Regions from separate parts of the Priestia sp. AB genome, predicted to be linked through region 1. Evidence: riboswitches for the same ligand, from Rfam matches in the RefSeq annotation. Region 1 holds a riboswitch; each other region holds the start of a gene.
The links. A riboswitch is a leader RNA that binds a small molecule or an ion and turns the genes downstream of it on or off. The one in region 1 is predicted to bind S-adenosylmethionine.
Positions count from the first base shown of each region.

Region 2: it holds a riboswitch for S-adenosylmethionine, as region 1 does, so the genes downstream of both, metK (methionine adenosyltransferase) here and POF52_RS07965 (trans-sulfuration enzyme family protein) in region 1, are expected to answer to the same signal.
Region 3: it holds a riboswitch for S-adenosylmethionine, as region 1 does, so the genes downstream of both, mtnW (2,3-diketo-5-methylthiopentyl-1-phosphate enolase) here and POF52_RS07965 (trans-sulfuration enzyme family protein) in region 1, are expected to answer to the same signal.
Region 4: it holds a riboswitch for S-adenosylmethionine, as region 1 does, so the genes downstream of both, mtnK (S-methyl-5-thioribose kinase) here and POF52_RS07965 (trans-sulfuration enzyme family protein) in region 1, are expected to answer to the same signal.

Region 1 is NZ_JAQMYN010000002.1:341,830-347,567, reverse strand. It holds gene POF52_RS07990 (hypothetical protein) at 1-49, opposite strand, end outside; gene POF52_RS07985 (CotG/ExsB N-terminal domain-containing protein) at 194-736, opposite strand; gene POF52_RS07980 (CotH kinase family protein) at 907-1,992, shown strand; gene POF52_RS07975 (spore coat protein) at 2,123-3,256, shown strand; gene POF52_RS07970 (DUF2642 domain-containing protein) at 3,321-3,983, shown strand; SAM riboswitch class I at 4,151-4,268, shown strand; gene POF52_RS07965 (trans-sulfuration enzyme family protein) at 4,340-5,485, shown strand; gene POF52_RS07960 (trans-sulfuration enzyme family protein) at 5,469-5,738, shown strand, end outside.
Region 2 is NZ_JAQMYN010000001.1:35,309-41,046, reverse strand. It holds gene POF52_RS00210 (glycosyltransferase family 4 protein) at 1-926, shown strand, start outside; gene metK (methionine adenosyltransferase) at 959-2,161, opposite strand; SAM riboswitch class I at 2,294-2,411, opposite strand; gene pckA (phosphoenolpyruvate carboxykinase (ATP)) at 2,786-4,375, shown strand; gene POF52_RS00195 (DUF2584 domain-containing protein) at 4,410-4,652, opposite strand; gene POF52_RS00190 (alpha/beta hydrolase family protein) at 4,707-5,489, opposite strand; gene POF52_RS00185 (ABC transporter substrate-binding protein) at 5,662-5,738, shown strand, end outside.
Region 3 is NZ_JAQMYN010000002.1:494,675-500,412, reverse strand. It holds gene POF52_RS08780 (pyridoxal phosphate-dependent aminotransferase) at 1-1,106, shown strand, start outside; SAM riboswitch class I at 1,237-1,343, shown strand; gene mtnW (2,3-diketo-5-methylthiopentyl-1-phosphate enolase) at 1,424-2,668, shown strand; gene POF52_RS08770 (2-hydroxy-3-keto-5-methylthiopentenyl-1-phosphate phosphatase) at 2,665-3,330, shown strand; gene POF52_RS08765 (methylthioribulose 1-phosphate dehydratase) at 3,327-3,965, shown strand; gene POF52_RS08760 (1,2-dihydroxy-3-keto-5-methylthiopentene dioxygenase) at 3,981-4,496, shown strand; gene POF52_RS08755 (sugar ABC transporter substrate-binding protein) at 4,619-5,695, shown strand; gene POF52_RS08750 (sugar ABC transporter ATP-binding protein) at 5,712-5,738, shown strand, end outside.
Region 4 is NZ_JAQMYN010000002.1:500,687-506,424, forward strand. It holds gene POF52_RS08785 (carbon-nitrogen family hydrolase) at 1-688, shown strand, start outside; SAM riboswitch class I at 780-930, shown strand; gene mtnK (S-methyl-5-thioribose kinase) at 1,066-2,238, shown strand; gene mtnA (S-methyl-5-thioribose-1-phosphate isomerase) at 2,274-3,332, shown strand; gene POF52_RS08800 (hypothetical protein) at 3,467-3,631, shown strand; gene POF52_RS08805 (methylated-DNA--[protein]-cysteine S-methyltransferase) at 3,632-4,135, opposite strand; gene POF52_RS08810 (PAS domain S-box protein) at 4,154-5,738, opposite strand, start outside.

The sequences.
Region 1 (5,738 bases):
CGACATCTGTTGTTGATGAAGTTGAAATTTGATGCTTGCTTTTTTTCATAAAACCTCTCCTTCTCTATGTAAAATGAATAACATCCCATCTTAGTATATTTCCAAATGTGCCCCTACTATAAGTGGAAAAAAAAGCCGAAGACACTCATGGTTCTTCGGCTTTTTTTGCAATAAAGATGAGCGTTTAGAGAAATTAAGAACGACGAGAGCGGCGAGTTCCACGAGAAGAACGGCGTGAACGACGAGAAGAACGGCGAGAAGAGCGGCGAGAAGAGCGGCGAGTAGAACGGCGAGAAGAGCGGCGAGAAGAGCGGCGAGAAGAGCGGCGAGAAGAGCGGCGAGAAGAACGGCGAGAAGAGCGGCGAGAAGAACGGCGAGAAGAACGGCGAGAAGAACGGCGAGAAGAGCGGCGAGAAGAACGGCGAGTAGAACGGCGAGAAGAGCGGCGAGAAGAACGGCGAGAAGAGCGGCGAGAAGAACGGCGAGAAGAACGGCGAGAAGAACGGCGAGTAGAGCGGCGAGAAGAACGGCGAGTAGAACGGCGAGTAGAGCGATGAGAAGAACCACGAGAAGAACTACGAGAAGAACGACGAGAAGAACCACGAGAGGAACTACGAGAAGAACGGCGACGTCTTGTCAGAGGGCCGGCAGTCGGCTCTTGAAACATAAAAGATTTTAATTCTGTACACTCCAGGGCCTCTGCAGCTTCTTTAATTTTTTGAGCTGTAATATGCAATTAAAAAACCTCCTATATATTGGACTAGGTATTGTCTTAATAGGATACGTTGCAGTATTGATTTTTGATATAGGGCAAAAGTGGAATTTACATAAATAGTTGATAGGATGAGGTATCACGGTGAATTTGAGGTTCATATAATTTATTAATTGAAGAAAGGTGGTCAAGTAATGAAACAAAAAGAAATTCCTCAATACGCTTTGTTTGTAAATGTAAAAGATTTAAAAGAAATGCACAGAGACATTTGGTCAGAAGAAGTCGTTCAGGCAACGATGAAATTTAACAAAAAGCGTTACGATATTGATTTGTTGCTAAGAGGCTCACATATTCGTAAGATGAAGAAAAAGTCATATTATATTGAATTTTATTCCCCAAAAATCTTTCAGTATTCTAAAGAAATACATTTGAACGCTGAATACAAAGATCCATCCCTTATGCGCAACAAATTGTCCCTCGATTTTTTCTCCTCCTTAGACGTTTTATCTCCTCACTCTCAGTTTGTTACCCTCACGATTAATGGGAAAAACGAAGGAGTGTATCTTCAGCTTGAATCGGTAGATGAACTATTTTTGAAAAAAAGAAATTTAGCGGATGGATCCATATTTTATGCAGTGGACGGAGATGCTAATTTTTCTTTAATGAGTGATTTGGATAAAAAGCCGAAAACATCCCTATTATCAGGTTATGAAGATAAAGTAGTGAAACAAGGAGATAAGGAAAAATTAGAACAGTTTATATTTAATGTTAATACATGGACAAATACAGAATTCGAACAGAATATTGAGAAGTATCTAAACGTCGACCGGTACTTATCTTGGTTAGTTGGTATTATTTGTATGCAAAATTATGACGGTTTTGTTCATAATTATGCTCTCTATCGAAACCATGACAGTGGACGCTTTGAACTGATTCCATGGGATTATGATGCGACTTGGGGAAGGGATGTAAATGGAAAAGTAATGGAAGGAGATTATGTCCGTGCACAAGGATTCAACACGCTTACAGCTCGTTTGTTGGCAGTAGATGGAATTAAAAAGCGTTATATTAAAAAGATGAACAATGTTCTAAATAATCAATTTACAGTGGAATATATGAAGCCCATTGTCTATCAAATGCACGAAGAGCTTAAGCCTTATATTTTGAAAGATCCTTATGTAAAAAATAATATAGAACAATTTTATGAGGAGCCGGCATTTATTTTATCTTTTATAAAAGACCGAACAGCATATATTAAAAATAATCTTCTCACTTTTTAGATACCATAGAATGATAGGCAAAAGTGGAATTTGTTAATAATAGGCGAATGTACGAAATCAATAGCTGTACATGATACGTATATATACAGTATGAATGACCAATATGGATGACTAACAAGGAGGAAAAAGAATGGAAAACTATTATTATTATTATGGGCAAAATCAAGGTCAAAATTCAAATCCAAACCGGAAACGCAGCCACAGCAAAAATGCAAATCGGCCTGATAAAGGCTATTCTTCACAGTTTAAACCTTTAAAAGGAAGAATGGTGACTGTTTATCGAGGAGGTCCTGAATCAAAAACAGGTTATTTACTTGATGTTCAGTCTGATTATTTAATATTAGCAGTAGAAAGCGATAACAATAATAACAGCGATGAAAACAATAATGAAGGAAATAGCAACCAAAACAATCAAAACAACCAAAACAACCAAAACAACCAAAATAACCAAAATAATCAACAAGAATATACTGTTGTATATTATCATTTATCCCATGTTAAGAGTATTACGGAAGATGCTGTGTCAAATTCAGCACAGACGTTTACCGGGTTTGATAATGAGGGTACTTTAGAGTTGTATAGAGGCAAGACATTTGCTAGTACTTTATCATTACTGAAAAGTAAATATGTTCAAATAAATCAAGGCGGTCCTGAGAAAAAAGCAGGCCAGCTACTTGACGTATTAGGTTCGTCAGAGTCTGCTTACCTTGTGTTACTGTCGGAAGATGATGGTGTTGTCTATATCAATGTTGAACATGTAAAAAGTATAAGTGAATATCAAAATGATAATAACAATAATAACAATAATAACAATCAAATGAATAATCAATTTGCTACAAATCAGGAACCAACTTATATGAAATCAAAAACCTTTAATAATTTATTTACTCATCTATCACACAAATGGGTATCAATCAATGGCGGCGGTCCAGAGGCTGTAGAAGGTGTATTGGTGCAAAGCCGGAATGGTACTTTTACCCTTGTTCAGGACAATCAAGTATTACGCTTACAACCAAGACATGTTAAAACCATTTGTGTAGGAGCAAAGGGATCTTTTAAACAAAATAATAATCAAGATGATGAGCAGAAAGAGGAAAATACAAATACTGAAGATGGAGGATCAGCAGAAGGCGTTTCAGAAGGTCGTACAGGAAGAAGCCGCACAGGTTCATATTCCTCAAGAAAAAGCCGCCGCACAGATTCACACTCGTCAGCGTCAAGAGAGCAAGTCATCCAAACAAAAAATTATCGCTGGAAAGCATAATGAATAAGAACAAAAAAGGTGCTTATAAAGCACCTTTTCTGTCATATAGGAAAGGGGGAGGAGAATGAGTATAAATCGCTATATTAATAAAATTGTAGAAGTAGATATTTCAGGGAATACTAAGTTTATTGGCAGACTTGTTGACTTAGGGTTAGATGTCATGATTTTGTATAATGGACATGATTATTTGTATATTCCTCTTTTACACATGCATCGTTTGCAGGAAGTATCGGAAGAAGACTATACGGTTTTACGTGAAATAGAAGAGAACTTAATAGAAGAAAGTCAGCGGATTTCCTATCGTAATATTTTACAGCAGGCAAAAGGGAAATTTATTGAAATTTATGTGACAGGAGGGAAATCATTGCACGGCTATATTACAAGCGTGCTGAATGATTATCTTGTGTTTTATTCTCCAGTGTATAAAAATGTCTTTGTTTCTCTGCATCATTTGAAATGGCTTACCCCTTACAGCAATGAGTTAACCCCTTATTCTTTAAGTGACAAAGAGCTACCAGTAAGGCCCGCCTCTGCACCTTTTGTCAGAAACTTTGAAGAGCAGCTTAAAAAATATGAAAATCAACTGGTTGTATTAGATTTAGGGGATCAATCAGAAAAGATTGGCGTACTTAAAGAAGTTTCTAATAATATTGTTGAACTAATTACCGCAAATGGAGAAAGTATCTATTGGAAGCTAGCTCATGTAAAATCTGTGCACTTGCCTTAGAAAAAGAGACCTCGCTGTCGTCTCTTTTTTTTATGTGCTTATCAGGACAAGTATATTGAATAAACAAATGAGACGATTTAAATTTTTTAGAAAATTATGTTGACAATAAAGAAAATCTTTATTAAAGTTAGTAACAACAAACGTTAACCACCAACAATTATATAGAACTCTTATCAAGAGTGGCGGAGGGACTGGCCCTGTGATGCCCGGCAACCATCAAATGAAACATTCATTTGAACGGTGCTAATTCCTGTGGAACATCAGTATTGTTCTAACAGATGAGAGAAATCGTGTATAAACGAACACTCTTTCATCTGTGAAGAGTGTTTTTTATTTTGAGTTAAGGAGAGAAATAGATGAAAATTGAAACTTTATTAGTTCGTTCAGGAGTAGGTCGTGACCCTTCAACAGGTTCTATTACAACCCCTATTTACCAAGCATCAACATTTGCTCACCCTGCTTTAGGGCAAAGTACAGGATTTGACTATGCACGTACGGCAAACCCTACTCGTACAGCATTGGAAGAAGCAATTGCTGCTTTAGAAAAAGGCGAAGTAGGAGCAGCATTCGCTTCAGGAATGGCGGGTGTAATGGCAGTTTTAGCACTATTTAAAAACGGAGATCATTTAATTGTATCAGAGGATTTATACGGAGGAACGTACCGAGTACTAAATGAAATCTTTTCAGAGCAAGGAATTACTGTTTCGTACGTCAACACAGCCCATCTCGAGCAAGTAAAAGATGCGCTTCGTCCCAACACGAAAGCTTTATTTATTGAAACACCTACAAATCCAATGATGCACGTAACTGATTTGCCAGAAGCAATTGCGTTAGCTAAACAGTATGATTTGCTTACTATCATTGACAATACATTCATGTCCCCTTACTATCAGCGTCCTTTAGAGCTTGGAGCAGATATTGTGATACATAGTGCAAGCAAATACATTGGAGGTCATAATGATGTAGTTGCTGGTCTTGTAGTCGCTCGATGTAGTAGCTTAGGAGAGAAAATTCGTTTTTATCAAAATGCAGCTGGGGCAATCTTAGGTCCACAAGATAGCTGGCTGTTATTGCGCGGTGTTAAGACGCTAGCGCTTCGTATGGAAAAGCATAACGAAAATGCACTGAAAATTGCAAATTGGCTTACTGCTCATGATCTCGTGGAAAAAGTGTATTACCCTGGTCTTGAAACACATCCGGGCTATGAAATTATGAAGAAACAAGCAACTGGATTTGGAGGCATGATTTCTTTTGCTGTCTCACACCCTGACATCGTGTCCACGCTTTTGGAAAATGTCAAAGTTATTACATTTGCAGAAAGCTTAGGAGGCGTAGAAAGTTTAATGACATTCCCAGCTCGTCAAACACACGCGGACATTCCGGAGGAAATTCGAAATCGTGTCGGAGTAACAAACTGTTTACTGCGATTATCAGTTGGAATTGAGCACGCAGATGATTTAATTAAAGATTTGAAGGAGGCATTTGATGCATACCAACAATAATAAACATAGATTTGGTACGAACTTAATTCATGCAAATACAGGAATTGACGGTCATTTTGGAGCGGTTAACGTACCTATTTATCAGGTATCTACATTTAACCAAGAAGATGAGACGAACAACGGCCGCTATGACTATTCTCGTTCAGGAAATCCAACTCGTGAGGCTTTAGAAAACACCATTGCTCAGCTAGAAAATGGATACGCTGGCTTTGCTTTTTCATCAGGTATGGCTGCTATCTCCTCGGTGTTATCT
Region 2 (5,738 bases), on a different contig from region 1:
TAAAAATTAAAAAACAGCTGCAGGAATTCAATCCTTCTATTATTCATTTGGCCACTCCTTTTACAATGGGGCTTTGCGGCTCCTATTATGGGAAAAGATTAGGTGTTCCTCTTGTCGGCTCTTATCATATCAATTTTGATGATTATTTATCTCACTATGAACTTGAAAAAATGCGTGTACCACTGCAAAAATATATGAAATGGTTTTATAAACCTGTACAAAAAATATTCGCTCCCTCTGAAGTGACCAAACAGCAGATAGAAGAACAAGGGTTTCACAACGTATCTATTTGGTCGCGAGGAGTAAATCATAAATTATTTCATCCCCACTATGACCGCTTTGATATTCGTATTAAATATAATATTAAAAAGCCCTACATTTTAACATATGTAGGAAGATTAGCTAAAGAAAAGAACGCTGATTTTTTAATAAAAATTGCACGATCTCTACCTGATCATATCCGCCATCAAATTCACTGGGTTATTGTGGGAGACGGCCCTTTAAAAGAACAAATGCAACAGCAAGCATCTGAGCATATGACATTTACAGGCTTCCTTGAAGGTAAGCAACTTGCTCATATCTATTCATCATCTGATTTGTTTGTTTTTCCTTCAGAAACAGAAACCTTCGGAAATGTTGTACTGGAGTCTCTTGCTTCTGGAACTCCTGTAGTGGCAGCAAATGCAGGAGGAGTTAAACAGATGGTTCAGCACGGGCGAAACGGCTACCTTTGCAAACCTCACTCCTTAGAAGAATTCAGTTCGGCTATTACAGGTTTACTCGATGATTTGCACCAGCGGCTTCACTTTGGCCATGCAGCGAGACACTATGCTCTTACTCAATCATGGGACGCCATTTTTCAGCATTTGCTTTCAGAATATGAAGGCGTCGTAGAAAAATCTGCTGCAGGTATTCAATGGGCATAAAAAAAATCTCCGTTTTCACGGAGATTTTTTTATTATTTAGCTAAAGCTTGAGTTTTTAATGCTTCCGCTTTGTCTGTGAACTCCCAAGGAAGCTCCACATCCGTACGACCAAAGTGGCCGTAAGCTGCTGTTTGCTTATAAATTGGGCGACGTAAATCAAGCATTTTAATGATGCCTGCTGGACGTAGGTCAAAGTTTTTGCGTACTACGTCTACTAGTACTTCTTCAGAAACTTTTCCTGTACCGAATGTATCAATTGAAATAGATACTGGTTGTGCAACACCAATCGCATATGCTAGTTGTACTTCACATTTATCAGCAAGATCAGCTGCTACAATGTTTTTCGCAACATAACGAGCTGCATAAGCTGCTGAACGGTCTACTTTTGTTGCGTCCTTACCAGAGAATGCACCGCCGCCATGACGAGCATATCCGCCGTAAGTATCAACGATAATTTTACGACCAGTTAAACCAGCATCTCCTTGAGGACCTCCGATTACGAAACGTCCTGTTGGGTTAATGAAATACTTTGTATTTTCATCAATTAACTCGTTTGGAACAACTGGATTAATAACATATTCTTTTAAGTTACGTTGAATTTGCTCTAACGTTACTTCTGGATGATGCTGAGTTGAAATAACAATTGTATCGATGCGAACAGGTTTGTTGTTTTCATCATATTCAACTGTTACTTGTGTTTTACCATCCGGGCGAAGGTAAGGAAGAATTTCTTCTTTACGTACTTCTGTTAGACGGCGAGCAAGTTTATGAGCTAATGAAATTGGAAGAGGCATTAATTCTTTTGTTTCGTTACATGCATAACCAAACATTAAGCCTTGGTCCCCAGCTCCGATTGCTTCGATTTCTTCATCTGACATTTGACCTTCACGTGCTTCTAACGCTTGGTCTACACCAGCAGCGATATCAGCTGACTGCTCGTCGATAGATGTTAATACTGCACAAGTTTCAGCATCAAATCCGTATTTTGCACGAGTATAGCCAATTCCTTTAATTGTTTCACGAACTGTTTTAGGAATATCCACGTAAGTAGAAGTTGTAATTTCACCACTTACTAAAACTAAACCAGTTGTTACGCTTGTTTCACAAGCAACACGAGCATTTGGATCCTTTGCTAGGATAGCATCAAGAATTGAGTCAGAAATTTGGTCACAAATTTTATCGGGATGTCCCTCTGTAACAGATTCTGACGTGAACAGACGACGTTGTGTTGACATCAGTTTTCCTCCTTATAAATACGATACATTGTGATACGGTACTCATTCCCTTATTTTCATTACACGTTAAAAAATATAAAAAAACCTTTCCTTGTATCGAGGAAAGGTATCAAATTCTACATAAGCCTTTCACTCTTATCGATCAAGGTTGTGCCCTTGCATCAGGTTAGCACCTTATCGTCTACACAAAAAAATGACGATGGTTGCTGGGTTTCATAGGGCCTGTCCCTCCACCAGCTCGGGATAAGAGAGTATCCGTTCAAGGACATATAATACATGAAAAAGCGCTTCACTGTCAACAACATTCAAATGGAAATCATCTCTTTATGTTTGAATCTGTTTTAATGTAACATACTCAAATTCCGAAATAGTACACCTTATTAAGAATCATCACTAAGTTTAGTTAATAAGACAGATCAAAATGAGGCTTTCACTTAAAATAGCTTCACTTTTTTCGCTCCTAGCACATATACAGGTGTCCAAAATAGGTATAACGTACATTTTTTTATAATACACAAACATTTTTAGTTAAATAGTATAGAATAATTAAATAAATGTGTTATACTAATTATAAATTTCAAACATTAATGAATAAATAATAGCTAAAAAAGGAAGGTAGTGCACATGAGTACTGTTGATATGTCTATCGAATTAAATGGTTTGCTTCAATTAAAAACAACAAAACACCAATTATCTGTTCCACAACTTGTTGAAAAAATTCTAGCTCGACGCGAAGGAACGTTGACTTCTACAGGTGCTGTGTCAGTCGAAACCGGAAAATATACAGGTCGCTCTCCTTTAGATAAATTTATTGTAAGCGATGCTGTGTCTTCAAAAACGGTTGAATGGGGACCTGTCAATCAGCCAATTTCTGCTCAGCGATTCGATGCGCTATACAAAAAAGTTTTAAACCACTTAAAGAAGCAGGATGAACTTTTTGTTTTTAATGGATATGCTGGAGCTGATAAAAAGTATCAGTTACCAATTCAAGTAGTTAATGAATTTGCATGGCACAACCTATTCGCTCAGCAGTTATTCATTCGCCCTTCAGCCGAACAAAAAACAAATGATGATGTGAAGCCGTTTACAATTGTAGCAGCTCCAACGTTCAAAGCTGATCCTGAAACAGACGGGACGAATTCTGAAACCTTCATTATTCTTTCGTTAGAGCGACGCATTGTGCTAATTGGAGGAACTGAATACGCTGGTGAAATGAAAAAATCTATTTTCTCAGTGATGAACTTCTTGCTTCCTCAAAACAATATTCTATCCATGCACTGTTCTGCCAACGTAGGAGAAGAAGGTGACGTTGCATTATTCTTTGGTTTATCTGGAACGGGTAAAACAACGCTTTCTGCTGATGCAAACCGTCGTTTAATCGGAGATGACGAGCACGGTTGGTCAAGCTCTGGTGTATTTAATATTGAAGGAGGATGCTACGCGAAGTGCATTCAGCTTTCCGAAGAAAAAGAACCGCAAATTTTCAATGCAATTCGCTTCGGCGCCGTACTGGAAAATGTAGTGTTAAATCAAAATACGAAAGTAGCAGATTACAATGATAATAGTTTAACAGAGAATACTCGTGCTGCTTATTCAATTGACTCTATTGATAATACGGTATTGCCAAGCGTTGCTGGGCACCCTACAGCTATTGTCTTTTTAACTGCTGATGCTTTCGGCGTCTTGCCTCCAATCAGCAAGCTTACAAAAGAACAAGCGATGTACCATTTTCTGAGCGGATACACTAGTAAGTTAGCTGGAACAGAGCGTGGCGTAACATCGCCACAGGCTACTTTCTCTACATGCTTTGGTGAGCCTTTCTTACCTCTTGCTCCAACAACTTATGCAGAAATGCTAGGAAAGAAAATCGATGAACATAATGTAAATGTCTACCTTGTAAATACTGGATGGACCGGTGGTGAATACGGCGTCGGCGAACGAATGAAGTTAAGTTACACTCGAGCTATGGTTCAAGCAGCCCTTGAAGGAGAACTAGCTAATACCGAAACAGTAACAGACGCTATTTTTGGTTTATCGATTCCAACTCATGTTCCGGGAGTTCCTGATGAAGTGCTTCAGCCTTCTAAAGCATGGAACGATGCAACAGCTTATAATCAAAAAGCAACTGAGCTTGCTGCTAAATTCAAAGCTAATTTCAAGCGTTTTAATGATGTGGCATCTGATATTTCAACATTAGGCGGACCTAGGGTCTAATAAAAAACCGATCGTCTTAGAGACGATCGGTTTTTTAGTTAGTCGAATGTAATTTTGTCAGTTCATATGTGACAATGGTTTTTTCCTGTTCCATTTCTACCTTACGCACAACAGCAGTTCCAATACATTCTCCAGTTTTCGTTTTGTGAATGTTTAATGGAATATCTAACGGATACAAGCGATATCCTTTTTTCTCAATTTGAAAAATGTTATCCGTTACACGTTTTTCGTTGCCTTTTGTCACAATCATTGTATTTAATTCTAGCGGCATCCCCATTTTTTCTCACTCCTCACTGTTATTCTACTTGTTTTCTCTATCGTAGCATATCTTTTATTGCGCTTTCATCCACTTCGTTAACTTCTTCACCGTTTCTCGGTTTTCTTTTGGTGGAAAAGCATGTGGAAAGTTTTCGAAGTACCAGCTGGTAACTTTTTTATTGGACTTCTTTAATTTAGATTCGAGCTGATAGGAATGATCAATCGATACGTTTTTATCTTCTAAACCATGAATAAGCAAGACCGGCGGCTCGACGAGATGAGCACGATGCAAAGGTGTCCTCCATTCATATCTTTCAGGATATTTAGAAGGAGTTCCTCCAATCACTCGCTTCATCATTCTTCTTAAATCTTCTCTTTCTTCATATGTCAGCACCATATCCGTGACACCTCCCCATAACACAAGAGAGCGGCTGTCGTTTTTTTCAATGGCTGTGAGTAAAGCCATCACTCCCCCTCTTGAAAACCCAAAAATATGAATGCGGTCACGGTGGACGTTAGGGAGCTGTTTCAATAAATCGTAAGCAGCAAAAGCATCGTAACGATCATCTCCTGCAAAATCTTCGTTTCCTTCGCCTCCTTGATTTCCCCTATAGAACGGAGCCATCACAATAAAACCTTGAGAAGCAAATTGAATGAGCCGAGCAGGACGAACCGTTCCTACGTTCTTAATACCTCCTCTTAAGTATAAAAAGCCGTCATACATTCCTTTTTCTTTTGGCTCTGCGAGCATTCCTTTAATCTTAAGCCCTTGACATGCATATGTAATCACCCACAGCGCCACGCGAGGGTTTGATGATGGGAAACGCTGTTTATGAAGAATTGTTCCATCTTTCATTTTTTTCCTCCATTCTTTATATGACTGGTATATTTTTTCCCGCCACGGTGGACTTTCAATCGTTGGCTAATACTTCTTTGATTTTCCACATAGTTATGTAGGCACTCACCTTCTTCTACTTTCTTACATACATTATCATAAAATATTTTATTCTTTTAAGGAGGTTTGCTTTATGAAACCAATCAAATGGCTCTTTTCTTTGCTTGCTATTATGATTTTACTCATCCCAATAATTAGCTGCGGCAAAAC
Region 3 (5,738 bases), 150 kb from region 1:
GCAAGGTAGGAAAAGTAATGGCCCAAGGGCACGACGTTATTAACTTAGGGCAGGGAAATCCTGATCAGCCTACTCCTTCACATATTGTAGAAACACTGCAAAAAGCAAGTGCTAATCCTATGCATCATAAATATTCTCCATTTCGGGGGCACCAGTTTTTGAAAGAGGCCGTTGCGACTTTTTATAAACGAGAATATGGCGTTGATGTGGATCCTGAAAAAGAAGTAGCTATTTTATTTGGCGGAAAGGGTGGACTTGTTGAAATCCCGCAGTGCTTGTTAAATCCTGGAGATACGGTGCTGGTTCCGGATCCTGGATATCCTGACTACTGGTCTGGAGTAGAGCTTGCAAAAGCCAAGATGGAAGTGATGCCTCTCACGGCTGAAAATCATTTTCTACCCGTATACGAAGAGATAAGTGAACGTGCTAAAGAACAGGCAAAGCTCATGTTTTTAAACTATCCGAATAATCCTACTGGTGCAGTGGCAACGGCAGAATTTTTTGAAGACACCGTGGCGTTTGCTGCCAAGCACGATATTTGTGTGGTACACGACTTTGCTTACGGAGCAATTGGGTTTGATGGTAAAAAGCCAATCAGTTTTTTACAGACTCCTGGTGCAAAAGAGACGGGAATTGAAATTTATACTCTTTCTAAAACGTATAACATGGCGGGATGGCGAGTTGGATTTGCTGTAGGAAATGAAAGTGTAGTAGAAGCTATTAATCTTCTTCAAGATCATATGTATGTCAGTCTCTTTGGGGCCGTTCAAGAGGCAGCAGCCGCAGCTCTGTTGGAATCTCAACAATGTGTGAATGATTTAGTTAAGCGCTATGAATCTAGACGCAATACCTTTATTCAAGGGCTTCGAGAAATTGGTTGGGATGTTACATCTCCAGCAGGCTCCTTTTTTGCATGGCTAAAAGTTCCTGAAGGATATACTTCCGAACAGTTTTCAGATTTACTCCTTGAAAAAGCCCACGTTGTGGTTGCTCCTGGTGTAGGCTTTGGAACATATGGTGAAGGCTATGTGCGCGTAGGACTGCTGACGGATGAAGAGCGCATGAGAGAAGCTGTATCTCGAATAAAAAAATTAAATTTATTTTAAAAACGCATTGACAATCCTTTTTGAGTTGGCTTAATATGTAAGAAGTTAACGAGATTAATAACCGATAAATCCTAGCGGTATTTTTTATTTAGTATATAATCTACGAATTCAATTTAAATAAATAGCAACTTTCTTATTAAGAGTAGGTGGAGGGACTAGCCCGATGAAGCCCGGCAACCGACTTAACGCATGTTAAGCACGGTGCTAATTCTTGCAGCAGCAGCTGAGAGATAAGAAGAGCAACGAAAACCTCTTCTTAATCACAGAAGAGGTTTTTTTTATTAACGATATTAAACAGCAAGGGAGTTTTTAGCATAATGAGCGAAATCGTTGCAAGCTACTTACTACATGATAATAAAGGAAATTTTCATAAAAAAGCGGAAGGAATCGCTTTAGGACTAACCGTCGGCTCATGGACAGATCTGCCGCTTTTAGATCAGCAGCAGCTTCAAAAGCATAAAGGGCGCGTCGTGTCCGTAACTGAGCTTCAAGATTGCGAACGTGTAAACGGATATTTAGGCGGAGAAATTAAGCAGGCTATTGTCAAAATTGCTTATCCAACTGCCAACTTTTCAAGAGATTTACCGGCTATTTTAGTTACGGTTTTCGGAAAACTATCACTTGATGGAAAAGTGAAATTATTAGACTTGGATTTTCCTGATGAATTATTAGCTGAATTCCCAGGACCGCGCTTTGGAATAGAAGGTATCCGAGAGAAACTAGGCGTTTATGACCGTCCGCTTGTGATGAGTATTTTTAAAGGCGTGATTGGAAGAGATATGACGTACTTAACAACTCAGCTGCGTGAGCAAGCGCTTGGCGGAGTGGATTTGGTTAAAGACGACGAGATTTTGTTTGATAGTGAACGAACACCTTTTGAAGCTCGCGTTACAGAAGGAAAAAAAGTACTGAATGAAGTATACGAAAAAACGGGACACCGCACGCTGTATGCTGTTAATTTAACGGGACGAACGTTTGAGTTAAAAGAAAAAGCGAGAAAAGCAGCTGAGCTAGGAGCCGATGCTCTTTTATTCAACGTATTTGCTTACGGGTTAGACGTACTGCAGGCACTTCGAGAAGATGATGAAATTAACTTGCCGATTATGGCACACCCAGCTGTTAGCGGAGCGCTTACGCCGTCAGAGTTTTACGGTTTTTCAAATTCATTGCTGCTTGGAAAGCTATTGCGTTTAGCCGGAGCAGATTTCTCACTGTTTCCATCACCATACGGAAGCGTAGCGCTTTCTCTTGAAGATACGACAGGCATTGCCTACGAATTAACGCGTCCTGTATACAAATATAAGCAGTCTTTCCCGGTTCCTTCAGCAGGAATTCATCCTGGAATGGTACCGCAGCTTGTGAAGGACTTTGGAATCGACAGCATTATTAATGCAGGAGGCGGAGTTCACGGTCATCCAGACGGAGCTATCGGAGGAGGAAAAGCATTCCGTGCGGCGATAGATGCAGTACTCTCTCATCAAACACTAGCCGAAAAAGCTGAAGAATCAAAAGAGTTGCAAAAAGCTTTGCAACTATGGGGAACAGTAGAGGTGAAAGCATGACATCGTTAAAAATCTTTTGTGACTTTGATGGAACAATTACAAATAGCGATAACATTATTGCTATTATGAAACAATTTGCTCCTCCGGAGTGGGAAAGTATTAAAGACGACGTGTTGGCACAGCGCGTCTCCATTCAAGAAGGAGTTGGGCAAATGTTTGCCTTGCTCCCCGTGGAATTAAAAGAAGATATTATTTCTTATATTTTAGAGACGTCTGCTATTCGAGATGGATTTGATGATTTTATTGCCTATACAAAAGAGCACCATATTCCGCTTTATATTGTAAGCGGAGGAATTGACTTTTTTGTAAAACCACTTTTGGGAAATCGAGTTGCAGAGGAAATGCTCTACTGCAACGGATCTAATTTTTCCGGTGAGCATATTTCCATTACGTGGCCTCATACATGTGATAAACAGTGTACAAATGACTGCGGCTGCTGTAAGCCAACGATTATTCGCCATCTTGCAGATGAAAGAGATCATACGGTTGTTATTGGCGATTCAATTACGGATTTGCAGGCTGCCAAATTAGCTGATACGGTCATTGCACGTGACTTTTTAATTGAAAAATGTGAAGAGCTATCTCTACCGTATCGTCCTTTTTCTACTTTTTATGATGTAATTCATCATTTACAAGAATTAACAGAAGAGGTGAAAGCATGAGTATTATGGCTCAGCAAAGGTTGCATGAGCTTGCGGATATAAAAGATGAGTTGGCAGAGCGCGATTGGTTCTTCGGTACAAGCGGAAACTTAGCAATTAAAGTGGACCAAAATCCGACAACTTTCTTTGTATCAGCAAGTGGAAAAGACAAAAGAAAACGTACAAATGAAGATTTTTTATTAGTTGATCAATACGGAAAGCCTGCAGAAGACACGCATTTAAAGCCTTCTGCTGAAACGCTTTTACACGTTAAGATTTACGATTTAACGAATGCTGGGTGCAGTCTTCATGTACATACAATCGACAACAACGTGATCTCCGAACTGTACGGAGATGAAGGCGTTATTTCATTCAAGGGTCAAGAAATTATTAAGGCGCTAGGGATTTGGGAAGAAGATGCGGAAATTACTGTTCCGATTATTCCGAATTACGCAGATATTCCGACACTAGCAGAAGAGTTTTCTCATCATATAAAAGGCGATCAAGGCGCGATTTTGATTCGTAACCATGGGATTACGGTATGGGGAAAAAATGCATTTGAAACAAAAAAAGCGCTAGAAGCCTATGAATTTCTATTTAGCTACCACGTCAAATTACTATCACTTAAAGGCATTAAGCCAAAGGTGCATTTATAAAAGGAGGAAACAACAATGGCGCACATTCGCTTACATGTAAACAATAAAAGAATTGAAACTCAAGAGGAAGTATCAGCTTTTCTGGCAAACAATGAAGTTATTTATGAAAACTGGGACATTACAAAACTTCCAGAAAATCTTCGTGAAAAATATGATTTAACTGATGAAGAAAAAACAGAAATTTTAAACGCTTTTGGTGAGGATATTAAAGATATTTCTGAACGCCGCGGCTATAAAGCTCAAGATGTTATCTCGTTATCGGAATCTACACCAAATATTGATGAATTGTTAAAAAACTTTCAGCGCAAGCATATTCACACAGATGACGAAGTTCGCTTTATTGTAAGCGGTCATGGAATCTTTGTTATTCAAGGAAAAGACGGCGAATTTTTTGATGTTGAATTAGAGCCGGGCGATTTAATTTCAGTACCAGAAAACATTCTTCATTACTTTACATTAATGGAAGATCGCAAAGTAGTCGCTGTCCGAATTTTCGTGACAACTGAAGGATGGGTACCTATTTACGCATAACAACTACTTGTAAAGCATAGGTCATCATCACCCCGCTTTTACATCTAAAAGCGGGGTATTCTTTGGATTATTATAAAACAAACTATTTTTATATGAATAATAAGTTTAATGGGAGGAACATCATGAAAAAGAGTAAAAAAATGCTGTGGCCACTTACTTTGCTCGTGCTTCTAATCTTTGCACTGGCTGCCTGCACGAAAGAACAGCCAAGTCTAAACGAGAAAGCACAGGCAGCTCCAGCGCAGCAAGCGGCTTCTGCTAAGCCTGTACAGCAAGAAGGAAAAAAGGTTACGAAAGATACAAAAATTGCGCTTATTTCTGAATTCACGTCAGGCACTCACGCTGCTCAGTACATAACAGGTGTGACAAAAGCGGCTAAAAAAGCAGGGGTACAGCTATCTGTTTCTGATTCAAACAATGATCAATCCAAAATGGCTGCTTATTTAGACACGGCTATTAACCAAAATGTTGACGGTATTATGATTGACCACGGCCGGGCTGAAACCCTTGAACCTGGCGTGAAGCGAGCGATTGCAAAAGGAATTCCCGTTATTGCAACAGACGTAGAATTAAAAGTAGAAGACGTTACAACAATTGACCAAGACGATTATATGCTTGCGCTGCAGGGTCTGAAACAAATGATGCAGGACATTAATGGAAAAGGAAACATTGTATATGCGTTTGTTGGAGGCTTTGCGCCGATGGAAAAGCGCGACAGCATTTATAAAATTATGATGAATCGCTATCCAGATGTAAAACAAATTGCTACGTTTGGAAGTGCAACGGACAACACCTCATTAGACACACAAAATAAAATGGCAGCTGTGTTGAAGCAGTATCCAAATAAAGGAGACATCGCGGCCGTATGGGCACCTTGGGACGAATTTGCAAAAGGAGTAACAAGAGCGATTAAAGAAGCAGGACGAGACGAGATTAAAGTGTACGGAGTAGACTTATCTGATGAAGATCTGCAAATGATGCAGGCAAAAAACAGCCCTTGGAAAGCGTCAGCTGCCGTAAATCCAGCTTCAGTAGGAGAAAAGCAAGTTGACCTGCTTCTTAAAAAGATTTCCGGTCAAGAGATCCCTCGTTATTATTCCTTTGATCCGGTTTTAGTCAAACAAACTGACTTGCCTAATCAAACGATTAATATGGATCAGCTTAGTCAATACGTAGAAGAATGGGGCAAAAAAGAGTAGAAGTGGAGGGACAGACATGACGAACGAGCTTTCAATGAAGAAC
Region 4 (5,738 bases), 160 kb from region 1:
GAAAGAAAACCCTGATATCCTTGTGCTTCCTGAGCTATGGGATACAGCTTATGATTTGACGCGGCTAGACGAAATTGCAGATGATGAAGGGCAGCAAGCCAAGCAATTAATCTCTCAGTTTGCTAAAACGAACGAAGTAAATATTGTGGGAGGTTCGATCGCGAAAAAAACAGAGCAAGGCGTCACGAATACGATGTATATTTTTGACCGAAAAGGTCGTGAAGTATCACAATACAGTAAACTGCACTTATTTAAATTAATGGATGAACACCTGTATTTAGAAGCAGGAACAGCAAAAAACCTTTTTACACTTGAACAGTCACTGTGCGCAGGAGTTATTTGTTACGATATTCGTTTCCCAGAATGGATACGGGTTCATACTAGCAGCGGAGCAGAAGTCTTGTTTGTTGTCGCTCAGTGGCCGGCTCCAAGACTTGCCCACTGGAAAGCCCTGCTCATTAGCCGTGCAATCGAAAATCAATGCTATGTAATCGCATGTAATCGTGTAGGCCAAGATCCTAATAACACATTTGCCGGACATTCCTTAGTCATCGATCCGTGGGGAGAAATAATCGCTGAAGCTGGCGATAGCGAAGAACTTTTAAGTGCTGACGTTAACCTGGAACTTGTAAAAGAAATTCGTAAACAAATTCCCGTCTTTACAGATCGCCGTACAGAATTTTATTAATTATGTATTGACAGCCGTTTTTTTGCATGATACGATTTTCACCAGATATCATAAAATATTCAAACAAATCAAAATTGAATAATTAATCGTACTCTTATCAAGAGTTGGCTGAGGGATTTGGCCCTGTGAAGCCCAGCAACCGACCGTCATTCCATCCTAAGATGGATCACACCCGTAAAACATGTTTTACAAAGGCACGGTGCTAATTCCAACAGAAAGTAATTTTTTCTGGCAGATAAGAGGTTTGAACACTACAATCAAGCCTCTTTCTAACGAAAGAGGCTTTTATATTTTCTAAAATTATAAAAGCCTCCATATATTCTTAAACCTATTAACTTAGTAAACAAATCAGTTTAATAAACTATGGAGGGATTCCGATGTCAACAACAAAAACAGAGAAGTATCACCCTTTAACAGAAATTTCAGCAATCAAACTTGTGAAAAAGCTAGGTCTTTTTGATGCCACAGAAGCACTGACTGCCCGTGAAATTGGTGACGGCAACTTAAATCTCGTCTTTCACATCATAAATGATCAAACCAATAAATCCATTATCGTCAAACAAGCGCTTCCCTATGCAAAAGTTGTAGGCGAAAGCTGGCCTCTATCCTTGAACCGTGCCACAATTGAAAGCAATGCGCTCAAGCAATTCGGTGCATTTACGCCAGAACTTGTGCCCGCTGTTTATTACCACGATGAAACGCTTGCTGTTACGGTCATGGAAGACCTGTCTCATTTAACGATTTCTCGCGCCGGACTTATTCAAGGTGAAAGTTATCCTCTGATCTCACAGCATATCGGTTCTTTTTTAGGACATATTGCGTTCAAAACGTCTGATTTCGCCTTAAAACCTCAGGATAAAAAAGAAGAAGTTGTTAAGTACAACAACCCCGACTTATGCAATATTACGGAAGATTTAGTTTTTACAGATCCTTTTTTTGATATTGATACAAATGAATTTGAAAAAGCGCTGCGTCCTGATGTAGAAGAATTGTGGAATGATGGTGATGTAAAGCTACAAGCAGCAAAATTAAAATATAAATTTTTAACAAATGCGCAAACGCTAATCCACGGTGATTTACATACAGGCAGCATCTTTGCTAGCAGTCAAGAAACGAAAGTGATTGATCCAGAGTTTGCTTTTTACGGTCCGTTTGGATTCGATTTAGGGCAATTTGTTGCGAATTTATTTTTAAATGCTCTTTCTCGAGAAACAAATCGCGAACCGTTATTTGCACACATTACGAACACATGGAACGTATTCAAAGATACCTTTACTGCGCTTTGGCATTCTGAAAACAATGAACCTTTCGCTAAAGATGAGCGCTTATTACATGAAATTTTAACACAAACGTGGCAAGATGCTGTTGGATATGCAGGATGTGAAATCATTCGACGTACGATTGGCTTAGCTCACGTGGCGGACTTAGACGAAATTTCTTCAGAGGAAAGAAAAATTAACGCTAAACGTACTGCGTTAAAAATTGGACGCTATTTGCTTCTGCACCAACAAGACGTTTCACCAAATGAATTTGAACATTTACTTCGATAACGAATAATGTACACAATGAAAGGATCGGTATCAGCATGACAAATACACTATCACTTCCGCGCTCAGTGGAATGGAATGAATCATATATTACTTTATTAGATCAGCAGCAGCTTCCTGGCAAAGTTGAATATATTAAGCTGCAAACCATTAAAGACGTATGGGATGCTATCACTACCTTGAAAGTACGCGGAGCCCCTGCAATTGGCATTACGGCGGCTTTTGGTCTTGCTCTTTCTGCGCTTAGCTATGACACAGATTCAGTCAAGGAATTTAACAAAAAGCTAGCTCTTGATCAACAGTATTTAGCTAGTTCACGCCCTACTGCCGTCAATTTATTTTGGGCATTGGAGCGCGTAGCGAAAAGCGCTGAATCCGCTTCGTCCGTTAATGAAGCTAAAACAAAAGTTGTTCATGAAGCTATTCAAATTCAAGTAGAAGATGAAGAAACGTGCTACCGAATTGGGGATCATGCTCTTTCTTTATTTAAAAAGAAGGATAAAATCATGACAATATGTAATGCTGGTTCAATTGCTACAGCTTATTATGGAACAGCCTTAGCACCTTTTCACTTGTCTAAGCAGCGTGATATTCCGCTTGAAGTATTTGCCTGTGAAACAAGACCCGTTCTTCAAGGTTCTCGCTTAACAGCCTGGGAACTTCAGCAGTCGGGAGTGGACGTGACGCTGATTACGGATAATATGGCCGCTCATACCATTAAAACAAAAGGAATTAATGGGATTATTGTAGGTGCTGACCGCATTGCAGCAAATGGCGATACGGCTAACAAAATTGGAACATATGGACTTGCTCTTTTAGCGAAAGCATTCGGTATTCCATTTTACGTAGCAGCGCCGCAGTCCACATTTGATTTATCTATTCAAGACGGCAGCAGCATCCCTATTGAAGAACGTTCACCTAAAGAAGTAACGCACATTGGAGATACACAAATTGCTCCAGACGGAATCTCTGTGTACAATCCTGCTTTTGATGTGACGCCAAGCGAACTGATTACGGCCATTATTACAGAGCATGGAATTATCCATTCCCCGTCTTTGGAATCCATTCAAAAAGTTTTGCTGCAATCTGCTCAATAAAAAAAGCCGCTGCTATGCGGCTTTTTTTTGTTGAGCACTGGTTTTCAGCTGCATTTGTAACACAATTGTAACAGTACTCTCTTCTTTTTCTACATATATTATAGGGGATTCTTTTTGAATAAGGGGGAGTAAATATGAGTTCAGAGCAAAAAACAGATAAAAACAAAGCGCTGAATCGTAAGCAGCACTATCAGCTATTCGATTTATCCAAAGATGAAGAATTAAATTCCCTCCCTTCTCCTCAGCAAATTGACGGTGTTTTTGTGCAGGGAGAAGGCTGGAAATTGGACGGTGAATAGTTATTTTAACTCCAGAGCGCCTTTTGCTACATTTCTTTCAAGCATTAATAGTTTCTCTTTTATATGAGTTTGGGAGCCTGCATAACCTGTTAAAGCTCCATTTTTTCCAATCACACGGTGACAAGGTAAAATAATAGGCAGTGGATTTCGACGATTCGCTTGTCCCACAGCCCTTACGGCTTTAGAGCGATTAACAGAATCCGCTACATCACTATAAGACCACGTTTGTCCATAAGGTATACCTTTAAGCGTTAGCCACACTTCTTTTTGGAAGTCTGTTCCTTTTATATCCAAAGGCAAATCAAATGTTAGCGTGCGCCCTTCAGCATAATCCTGCAGCTGTCGCTTCGCTTCTTTCACATGGTGATAATTCTCGTCATGGACAAGTTCTTTAAGCTGCTCATTATGATCATCGCTATCAAACCAAATATGTTGAACCCCTGTTTCCGAGGCTACAATATAAATTTTCAAATCAGAAAATAAATTCATTTCTCCGTAGTACATATTTTTTATCCTTTCTAGTTAAGCTGGAAGAATAACATGAAAAGCTGTGCCTTCTCCTATTTTGCTTTCCACTTCAATTCGCCCTTTATGTTCTTCGATAATTTTATATGAGACCATCAAACCGAGTCCCGTTCCTTTTTCTTTTGTCGTATAAAATGGTTCTCCTAAGCGCTTGATGCGCTCTTCGGGCATTCCATCCCCTTGATCTCGAATGGAGACCGTCACGTAGTGCGGCTCTGTAGAGTAGACTTCAACAATAATTCTTCCTCCGTTTGACGTGACTTCAATTGCATTTTTAATGACATTTATTAGTACTTGCTTAATCTGGTTCGGCTCGCAGTACACCATTGGCAGCTGAGGAGACACACTTAGTTCAAACTGAATATTTTCTAAAAGCGCTTGAGCATTTAATAAATCAATCGTTTCTTTAACAACCGCAGCTAGATTTTTCTTTTCAAACTTTACGGCCTGTGGCTTAGCGAGTACGAGAAACTCTGTAATAATGGTTTCAATTCTTTTTAATTCAGATTTAATAATATCAAAATAAAGAGAGTGGTCTTCTTGAATGCTGCTTTCTAACAGCTGAACAAACCCTTTTAAAGCTGTCATCGGGTTGCGGATTTCATGCGCAATCCCAGCTGCTAACTGTCCGACTACTTGAAGCGTATCCGATTTTCGAATCTGCTCTTGCATTTGATTTCGTTCCGTTACGTCTCTTAAAAGCGTCATATATAGACCTGGCAAGATATCTTTTTTCGTGGAAAATTCGATATTTTTAACTTTTTCGTTCCCCGTAATGTACGTAATCTCTCCTTCAGCTTCCCCTTTTTGCTCAATCGTTTCTTTATGCTCAATGACCGCATCCAAATTCGCTGAAGAAATAAAATCCTCCATGGAGTACGCACAAATCTCCTCTTTGCTGAGTTCTAGAATATCACAAAGAGAAGAATTTACATCAATAATATTTCGCTTGCCGTCCCATAAAACTAACCCATCGATCGAACCATTAAAAATCTGTCTGAATTTCTCTTCGTTATTCCGAAGCTCCTGTTCGATTTTTGTACGTTCACTGATGTTTCGAAAAATCGTTAAATGGTCTCCTTCTATAATGCCTTTTTTCCCTGTGAATTCCAACTGTTTGATTTCTCCATTTGGCATGTAAAAAGGAAGCTGATTGCGAATTTCTCCTTTTGTTTGAAACGTTTGGAGCACCTTTAACGCACTAAAGCTTTTTGTATCGATAAATGTATACAAATTGCTTCCAATTAATTTGTTTAACGGCAGCTCAAATGTACGCGAAGAAGCAAGATTAGCGTTCAAGATTTCACCATCATCTCTCCAAATCAAGATCGCTTCAATCGCATTTTCAAAAATAGCCCTGAAATTTTTTTCGCTTCTCAACAGCTGCTGCTCCATCAGCCTTTTTTCCGTCACGTCTCTCATAATGGACATATAGTATTGACTGTATATATTAGCCGTTGTGGTAAATTCAAAAAAAGTAACGTCTCCATTTTCGAGCCTGATCGGTAGCTCACCGCTTGTCTTTCCTTCTTGATGCAGAGTTCTCCATAATTTTTTCACCTTATAATGATAAGTAGGTTCT